Regions from separate parts of the Paenibacillus sp. JT22N12 genome, predicted to be linked through region 2. Evidence: riboswitches for the same ligand, from Rfam matches in the RefSeq annotation. Region 2 holds a riboswitch; each other region holds the start of a gene.
The links. A riboswitch is a leader RNA that binds a small molecule or an ion and turns the genes downstream of it on or off. The one in region 2 is predicted to bind cyclic di-GMP.

Region 1 (2,199 bases), on a different contig from region 2:
TTATGGCGATATTGGTTACCGGCGGGGCCGGATATATTGGAACCCATACCTGCGTCGAGCTGCTGGAGGCCGGATATGACATCATTGTGGTGGATAATTTCGCCAACAGCAGTCCGGAGGCGCTCAATCGGGTAAAGGAAATCACAGGGAAATCCTTTCGGTTCTATCAATTGGACGTAAGAGACCGCAGCGCTCTTGAGGCCGTTTTTGCAAGAAATCAAATCGATGCCGCCATCCATTTTGCCGGTCTCAAGGCGGTCGGCGAGTCGGTTCGTTCACCGCTCTGGTATTATGAGATGAATATGAACAGCACGCTGGCGCTGTGCGAGGTCATGAGCAAATATGGCGTGCACAAGCTTGTGTTCAGCTCTTCTGCCACCGTGTACGGGGCATCCGGGGATATGCCGGTGTCCGAGAATTCGCCCATTGGCGCATCCAGCCCCTATGGCCGCACCAAACAAATGATTGAGCAGATTTTGCAGGATCTGTCGGCATCCAATCCGGAATGGGGAATCAGCATTCTCCGCTATTTCAATCCTGCCGGCGCCCATAAGAGCGGGAGGATCGGTGAGAATCCCTCGGGCACGCCTAACAATCTGATGCCTTATTTGTCGCAGGTGGCTTCCGGTAGACTGGAAGAGCTGAGCATATATGGAAGCGATTATCCTACCCCTGACGGCACGGGAATCAGGGATTACATCCATGTTGTAGATCTGGCGCTTGGGCATATCAGAGCCCTTGAACGCATTCTGGATTCATCGGGTCTGAATATTTACAACCTGGGAACCGGGCGCGGTTCAAGCGTCCTGGAGATGATAGCGGCCTTCGAGAAAGCGACGGGGACTCATGTGCCGTACCGCTTCGCTGCCCGCAGGCCGGGGGATATTGCGGTCAGCTGCGCGGACATCCGGAAGGCCAGACAAGAGCTTGGATGGACTGCAGACCGTTGTATCGAGGAGATGTGCGAGGATACTTGGCGATGGCAGGCGAATAATCCCGATGGCTACGATATCCATGAGAATCGGTTCATGACTGCTTTACTAAAAATGTGAATTATTCGACAAAATTAGTTGAAAAAATCAAAATTCGATCGCACGAAGCGACAGCATCAGCGGAAAGGCTTGATTATAATGGTGAATATAGAAAACGATTACATTTAAATAGGAGACGAAGAAGTGCGTTTTTACCTGGGCACCTTAAACGCATGGAGTCAGTGGTGCAACCGGCCGAATTCGGAGCGGAGGAAATGGTTATGGCGCTTGCAGAACGGATTCGCAAGGAAAATTTGGACAAAGAGTGGGTTGAATTGATTATGATCGCACGGGCAATGGGGCTTGACCGGGAAGTTATCCGGGGTGTTCTGAGCGCCCTCCCGAAATTGGAAAACGGCACATTACCCATGGAAGAAAATACATCTACATAGTGCCTAATCCTTGTGGAGCCTCCACTTGTTGAATTCCAGAAACTCTTTAAACTGTTCCTTGCTCACGCCTGATGCCATGGCTTCGCGTACGAGGTCTTCCCATTCCCGGTCAAGCTGCCTTGCTTCGTCATCGGACTTCTGGACGTGAAGCAGTTCTTCCACGGAAATACCCAGTACGGTTCCGACTTTCTCGAGAAATTGAATGGAGGGATTCTGCTGAATCCCCCGTTCAATGGAACTTAAGTAGGACTTGGCCACGCCAGCCCGCTCAGAGAGCTCGGTTAAAGAGAGCGCCTTTCTTTTGCGCAGCAGTTGTATGCGTTCTCCAATCATTATACGTATCCTCCAATGTTATAGCTTGCTGAACCTTATTATATCGGATTCTTCTTCATTAAGAAAGAATCCGTTGCTTATAACGAACAGTTGCGGAAAAGTGAACAGCGGTTTTCATTGCGCTGAAGACTTTTCCGCTTTTTTTTTGAAATATATGAAAGTATAAATCCCGATTATACTTTGCTTATATTTCTGAGGGAAGAAACCAGGGCTTTGCCGCCAGAGGAAGGCGATAGCCGTTTCTTTTCATGCATGGCCGCATGAAGCTGCCTGTCTCCTCATCCTCTACGGCAGCTATACAATGGCTTCTTTCTGATTATCAAGCAGATGGCCGAATACTCCGTCCCGTTCAGATGCAAGCTGCATGAAGCCTCCGCGCTGCACCACTTTCCCCTGATCGATGACAATGACCTGATCCGCGTGACGGATTGTGGATAAACGAT
Region 2 (2,199 bases):
CGGGAATGCTCAGATGAGAAAAGTACATATACTTTCGGCGAAGCCTGGAGATAAATTGGCTCGCCCGATCCTGCAGGAAAATGGCAACATTCTTCTGGGTGTCGGTGTCGAGCTGAATGAACGGTTTATCAATCGCCTGAAGATGCTGGGAGTCGATATGCTGTTCGTTGAAGATCCGTTTACCGAGGATCTGGAGCCGGAAACAGCGATCCGCGACGATACGCGCAGAAAAGCCCACGATGCTGTATTCAAAACCATGACCACGCTGAAGGACCATCCTATGACCAAGGGCAGAACCATTGCACCGGAGATGGGCCGGACGTTCCGAAATGTGTTTGGCCAGATCATGCAGGATCTGGTTGCGCGGGCCGACGTTATGGTCAGCTTGACGAATATTCAAGTGGCGGATGGCTATCTGTTCCAGCATTCTGTGAATGTGGCTATACTGTCAGGCATAATGGGACTGGCTAAGGGCTACAACCGCAACCAGCTTGAGGAATTAGGCATGGGAGCGCTTCTGTTCGATATCGGGATGACAAGATTGCCCAAGGATCTTCTGAACAAGACCTCCCCGCTGACCCCTGAAGAGCGGGTCCTGATGGAGAAGCATACGGAGGATGGCTTCAATATTATCCGCGCCCAGCACGATATTTCCCTGTTGTCCGCGCATTGTGCTCTTCAGCATCACGAGCGGTACAATGGATCGGGTTATCCGCGTGGGCTGAAGGGGGATGCCATTCATGAATATGCGCAGATTGTGGCATTGGCCGATGTTTATGACGCGTTGACCTCGCCGAGGCCGCACCGCAAGCGTCATACGCCGACGGAAGCCATCGAGTTTTTATTCGCGGCCGGGAACACTTTCTTCGATCTTGATTTGATCCAAACCTTTTGCAAGCATATATCCATTTATCCGGTATCGACAACGGTACTGCTCAGCTCGGGCCAGATTGCGGTTGTGGCTCTGAATAATCCGCTTGCGGTCAACCGCCCGATCGTACGGATCCTTCGCGAGGCGGACGGCACACCTCCTGCCCAGCCCTATCAGGTTGACCTTAAGGATTCGCACAGTATCATGATCGTGGAAGAAATGTAACAATAGCCTGTACCTAACTTCATATATATCCGATAATGGCAAACTTGCCGAAAGGCAAGGACGCAAAGCTAAAGGGTCTAAGGTTCTTGAAAAGGAGCGACTGACAGCCTGGCTGCCGAAATGAACACCCTTCAGCAGGGTGCAAGTCAAGCGGCTCCGAGGCAGAGGAACGGCTTTTTTCATTTCCTTGAACAGGCAATCCCTTATCAAAGTCTCAAGACTCGGCCAGGCGATTGCACACTAAGGAGATGGTACTTATGAGCACGAATGCCCGCAGCAAGGAATTATACACGAAAGCAAAGCAAACTTACTCAGATAAGGTATTAATCCACAGCCGGACCGTAGTCGAGAAAGAAGGATATGTCTCAACGGGGATTTTGAGCCATATTGAGGGCGAGATGATGGAGATTGAAATGACGGAATACAAGTCATTTGATCTCGGCAATCCGGTGGAGATGACAATCTACTCTCCGGTGGGGATACAACGTCTGCAGTCGACGGTCATCGGCAAGGCGGAAGGATCTATCGCAGTTATATTTCCTGTCCGGGCCTTGAGCGGACTGGAAGAGAAACGGGAGTCTCCCCGTGTTCAGATTGACCATAAGGGCACCATGAAGAAAGTGATTATTGAAACAAGAGAATTGTCAACAGGGCCGGAAAACTTCGAATTTATTGAAGATATGGAACTGGCCATACGAAATATAAGCTTATCCGGGTTGGGATTCATTGTTGCCGAGGGGCCGAGGCTCAAGACGAATGAGCGTCTGGAAGCCGTGTTGTTTCTAGGCTTTGAGCTGCCATGCTGGCTGGAGATCATACGCTATGACAGCGATGGAGCCCAATCCTTCTATGGTGCGCGCTTTTGCGATCTGGACGGGCTGCAGCAGCGAGCGCTGCGGGCCTTTATCCTGAGGGAGCAGGTCGCAGCCTATTATCGCAGGAAACAGGAAAAGGCCAGTGACAATCGGACTCATTAACTATAAACAACAGGTGCACCGCGGCAATCGCGGAGCGCCTTTTTTTTTGTTCAAAGTTAAGAAAATAAACTCTTCTTGCTGCTTCAGGCAGCAGCTCCACGACATCTGATTTTCAAATCATCTTAA
Region 3 (2,199 bases), on a different contig from region 2:
GCTATTTGCTGTCTTAAGCTGCTTTTGCTTAATGACAGATGCTATCAAGCGATCAGATTAAGCTTAATAGAATTTAGCTGCTGCGTATTTGCCGGCTTCTTTGAACATTGAACTGCTGCTTGCGCTGGTTTTGCCCAAACCGGAATCAACCGTTGTATCAATATTGCTCCATTTCCCATTAATCAGTACCTGGTTCCAGGCATGGTAGCCTTTCACATAATCGGTTGTTCCCATAACCAGCTTGGTCGGGATGCCGGCGCTGCGAGCCATGACAGCAAACAGGGAGGAGTAATCATAGCAGATGCCTTTGCCTGATTTCAACGTTCTGTTCGCATCGGGAATATAGTCCGTTGTTACAGATGTGCTCAATTTGGAATCATATTTGATGGTTTTAACGATATAATCGTGAATCGCTTTGACTTTGTCTTCAACTTTCGTTTTGTTTTTCGTCAATTCCTTGGCTTTGGCAACAGCAGTCGGGGAGCTTTTCCAATTGACATTTTGCACGGAACCAAGAAATACGCTGCTGTCATCGCTCAAGTTCAGGTTAACTGATTCCGTACCGATTTTTTTGTATTTGGTGCCGGTAACATTTTGCATAAGGGAGATTGTATAAGAACCATCACCAAGCTGCAGGGGGAAGTATTCCATCGTGCCTGTGGCAGGCAATTTGTATGTATAAGTGACTCCGTTTTTGGTTATTAACAGCACACTAGGTGTTTTTGCGGCAGGTTTAAATGCAGCTCCGATAATTCCAATATCCAATTGCTTCGTATCGAGCCAAGTCGGGGAGTCCGTACCGGATGCTGCTACAGTTGTGGAGAGGGGAAGGGACAAAATGAATACGGTCACGAGAACAAGAAAAAAAGATTTCATGAAATAAGACTCCTTTCGGTAGCTGGCTGCCATCCAAGCAGGAAGGCCCTTTAGCTTTGCGTCCCTGTCTTTCGACAAGTTTGCCGTTTATCGTTGAGTGTTTATTGTTTTTAGAAAACAAAAAAAGACAAACTTTCGGTAGCTGGCTGCCATCCAAATAATGGGAAGGCCCTCTAGCTTTGCGTCGCTGCCTTTCGACAGGTTTGCCGTTATCGTGACTTATCTTGACAATAACTATACCAATATTTGATAGAATGTACAACTATTTTTAAGTGATGATAGATTACAGTTTCGCCTGGACAATCAGACGATGTGTCGGATTAATAAGCGGATCGCATGTAATAAGCGTGAGCACCCTGTCGGTGTCATTGCCATTCAATACGGACAGGTCAGTTGGCTTAACGACCAATATTTTGAATACGGTATATTCCATAACCTTGTTTTTGACCCGTATCGTAATTTTGTCTCCCATCTTAACTTCCCCCAGCCTATTGAACAATCGGCCTTTCGTATGAGCCCGGTGTGCAGCCAGGGCAGCATTGCCAATATCTCCAAGTGCGGCTGTTTCTGTCAGATGGACAGCGGCGTACTTCATGTTTTGCGTTGTGGCGCCTTCCAGAACAGGAAGCTTCACATCGATGCTGCCGATTTCAATAACAGCGATTCCTTGAGGATCTTCCTTGCTCTGATCGTCGCTGACAGCCTCAGGTACGGCAGCGTCTGCTTCATTAGAGAACAGGTCGGATAATCGCTGGTAACTCTCTGCAAGCAGGCGATCGGATTTCTCGGCCGCGGAGGCGAAGGTATTATGATCCATGTGATCAAGCAGACGCCGCTGCTTCTGATCATAATGCCATTCTTTTGCAAAAGGCAGCGCAATCAGCACAAATCCAGTGATGATCAGCAAAAAAGAAAGCAGTTTCTTCATGTTGGCAGGCCCTCCTGTAAGGTGATTATACCAGATAGGAACTGTACAAAATCTGAACAACATGTGGAGTGTAACGTCCTCATGGCTATTCTGGGCAGCAAACGAACTGCAGCGAAAGGTCAAAAAAAATCAAAGTCAGAGAAAGTCAAAGAAAGACTGAGAAAAATAACGAGGGGACTGCCGGATTTCCTTAAATTCACGGAAAATGATTTTTATTGTTGTTTTATCGGGTTTGAGGAGAGCAGGCAGCATCCTTATAATAAAAAGTGTAAGCATCACATTATAAGAAATTGGAGGAGATGTACATGTTGGATTTAGTTCCGTTTCGGAAAAGAAATGAAGATGTCAGCCGCAGCTTGATGAAATCATTCCATGATATCTTCAATGAAGATTTC
Region 4 (2,199 bases), on a different contig from region 2:
TCCATATCCAATGCAAGCGGATTAAGAGCAAAATCATAATCATTGAAAAAGGCGAAAAATCCTCCCAGCGCCGAGTCCGCATGAACATGCGGCCTGTTTAATCCATTAGCCGCGGCAGCTTGTACGGCAATATTCATAATTTCGGAAATATCGTCAATTCCCATAGCATCGGTCGTCCCCGTAGTGGCGACGATATAGATCGGAATTCCGCCTGAACGAATAACCTGCTCCAGTTTCCATTTCAAATCCGCTGTGTCCATGGAGCTGTCGCTTCTTGTCCGGATTTTGACCAGACGGTCGCTTCCAAGTCCTGTCGCTTCCATGGATTTGTACAGACTGTAATGAGCCGAATCCGAACAAAAGGCATACAGGTTATTCGGCACTCCCGTGCGCGAAGCATCCGGAGCGAATTTGGCTATTGCCAGCCGCAGACCGGTGAAGATTGCCCCCTGTCCGCCCCAGGTTGTGTAGCCGCCGCTTCTCGTATGGTCATAACCGACCAGCTTGGACATCATGCTGACGACCCGCACTTCAGCCTCAGCGCCAGCCGGGCCATATACATCCCACAAATTATTGCCATTGACAAGCATCGCGGCGAGCATTCCCATAATGCCCGGAATCGATGCCATGGGCAGAATATTAGTCATAAAATATTTGGTATGGTAGGGATGCGCATGCATCAGTTCGATCAGGCCCCGGGTTACATCTTCCATCGCTTTCCCCTGCGGGGGGATGACACTGCTCTCATTCAGCTGTCCATAGAAATCGCCTGACCGGTCCTTGCTGCCCTTCAGGTTTACCCTCTGAGGGTCCTTCAAAAGATCGAAGCCCGTCATCAGCTGCTCCATAAGCTTCATCAATTGCATCCGGTCCTGCTCATTCCCATCATCGCTCGGAAACCATTGACGTACATCTTGAACTGGTGACATCTTCATGTAATAGCCTCTTTTCTGTAACCAATTTATTTTGTGATGCGAAAAACCCATAAATGATCCGCACAGCAAAAAACAGCATAATGGGCATGGCAAGCCTAAACAGCTGTTAAATGGATGCAACTGGCTGACATTTCCACTGTTGGATGATGCCCCTGTAGTTTTGCGTCACTACTTTTCAATAGCTTTGCCTAGTATTCAATTTGTCTTCGCCGTGGAAATAATAGACCGGGAAGCTTAGTCGTATATTACTATTTTGTTCCATTATCTTCAAGGATTTTTGGGCCTTTTAACAATAAAATTATAAAATAAGTTACAAATTTATTACATTTATCGCGGTTTCGACATTTAAACCAGTTCTTAAGACTTACTTTTCAGTTTTTCTTCTCTTATCCAAGGGAGCTATATTTTTTCATTTCTGCCTGCCCGGGGTAATAGTTCAATGGAACGCGTAAGAACATCGTATTCATGGCATGATAGCTTATCGAAAGGAGTTGTTTCTCAAATGACGAAGCAGCCTATGACATCTCCAGGCGAAACGCCAGCAAGGCCAACCACATTACCGCCGCAGCATCAAAGCCGGCAACCAGGACTGGAATCCAAAATGACGCCAAGTCCGCAATTTGAATCTTCCGGATTGAAGGCAGCGGGCAAGCTTCAAGGTAAAGTAGCCATTATATCCGGAGCAGACAGCGGGATCGGCCGTGCCGTTGCGGTTGCCTATGCCAAGGAAGGCGCCGATATAGCCGTTCTATATTTGAATGAACAAAGCGATGCGGAGGTAACCAAGCAGTTCGTGGAAGCGGCCGGCCGCCGCTGCATTCTGGTGGAGGGAGATATCGGCGATCCGAACTTCTGCCGCGAGGCCGTGGAGGAAACCGTTAAAAGCTTGGGAAAACTCGATATCGTCGTGAATAACGCGGCGGAGCAGCATCCCCAGGATAAGATTGAGCTCATTATTCCCCAACAGCTTGAACGGACCTTCAAAACCAATATTTTCGGAATGTTTTATTTAACACAGGCGGCTATGCCTCATTTGGCAAGCGGTGCAGCAATCGTTAACACGACATCCGTAACCGCCTACCGGGGAAGTCCGACATTGCTCGATTATTCGGCGACCAAAGGAGCCATCGTTTCCTTTACCCGCTCCTTGTCGCTCAATCTTGCCGATCAGGGCATTCGCGTCAACGCCATAGCTCCCGGCCCTATCTGGACACCTCTTATTCCTTCAACCTTTGATGAGCAGAAGGTGGCCAAATTCGGCGCC

Region 1: linked by a shared signal. The riboswitch ahead of AC0YOA_RS07570 (hypothetical protein) and the one ahead of AC0YOA_RS28775 (PilZ domain-containing protein) in region 2 are both predicted to bind cyclic di-GMP.
Region 3: linked by a shared signal. The riboswitch ahead of AC0YOA_RS15345 (transglutaminase-like domain-containing protein) and the one ahead of AC0YOA_RS28775 (PilZ domain-containing protein) in region 2 are both predicted to bind cyclic di-GMP.
Region 4: linked by a shared signal. The riboswitch ahead of AC0YOA_RS31185 (pyridoxal phosphate-dependent decarboxylase family protein) and the one ahead of AC0YOA_RS28775 (PilZ domain-containing protein) in region 2 are both predicted to bind cyclic di-GMP.

The regions. Positions count from the first base shown of each region.
Region 1 is NZ_JBWDNU010000002.1:424,842-427,040, forward strand. Features, by position in the region: gene galE (UDP-glucose 4-epimerase GalE) at 3-1,052, shown strand; cyclic di-GMP riboswitch class II at 1,155-1,237, shown strand; gene AC0YOA_RS07570 (hypothetical protein) at 1,217-1,423, shown strand; gene AC0YOA_RS07575 (helix-turn-helix domain-containing protein) at 1,427-1,756, opposite strand; gene AC0YOA_RS07580 (ABC transporter ATP-binding protein) at 2,051-2,199, opposite strand, start outside.
Region 2 is NZ_JBWDNU010000010.1:231,889-234,087, forward strand. Features, by position in the region: gene AC0YOA_RS28770 (HD-GYP domain-containing protein) at 14-1,096, shown strand; cyclic di-GMP riboswitch class I at 1,124-1,216, shown strand; gene AC0YOA_RS28775 (PilZ domain-containing protein) at 1,354-2,073, shown strand.
Region 3 is NZ_JBWDNU010000003.1:844,883-847,081, reverse strand. Features, by position in the region: gene AC0YOA_RS15345 (transglutaminase-like domain-containing protein) at 64-876, opposite strand; cyclic di-GMP riboswitch class I at 891-971, opposite strand; cyclic di-GMP riboswitch class I at 1,011-1,094, opposite strand; gene AC0YOA_RS15340 (class D sortase) at 1,160-1,804, opposite strand; gene AC0YOA_RS15335 (Hsp20/alpha crystallin family protein) at 2,110-2,199, shown strand, end outside.
Region 4 is NZ_JBWDNU010000013.1:86,560-88,758, forward strand. Features, by position in the region: gene AC0YOA_RS31185 (pyridoxal phosphate-dependent decarboxylase family protein) at 1-935, opposite strand, end outside; cyclic di-GMP riboswitch class I at 1,048-1,134, opposite strand; gene AC0YOA_RS31190 (SDR family oxidoreductase) at 1,438-2,199, shown strand, end outside.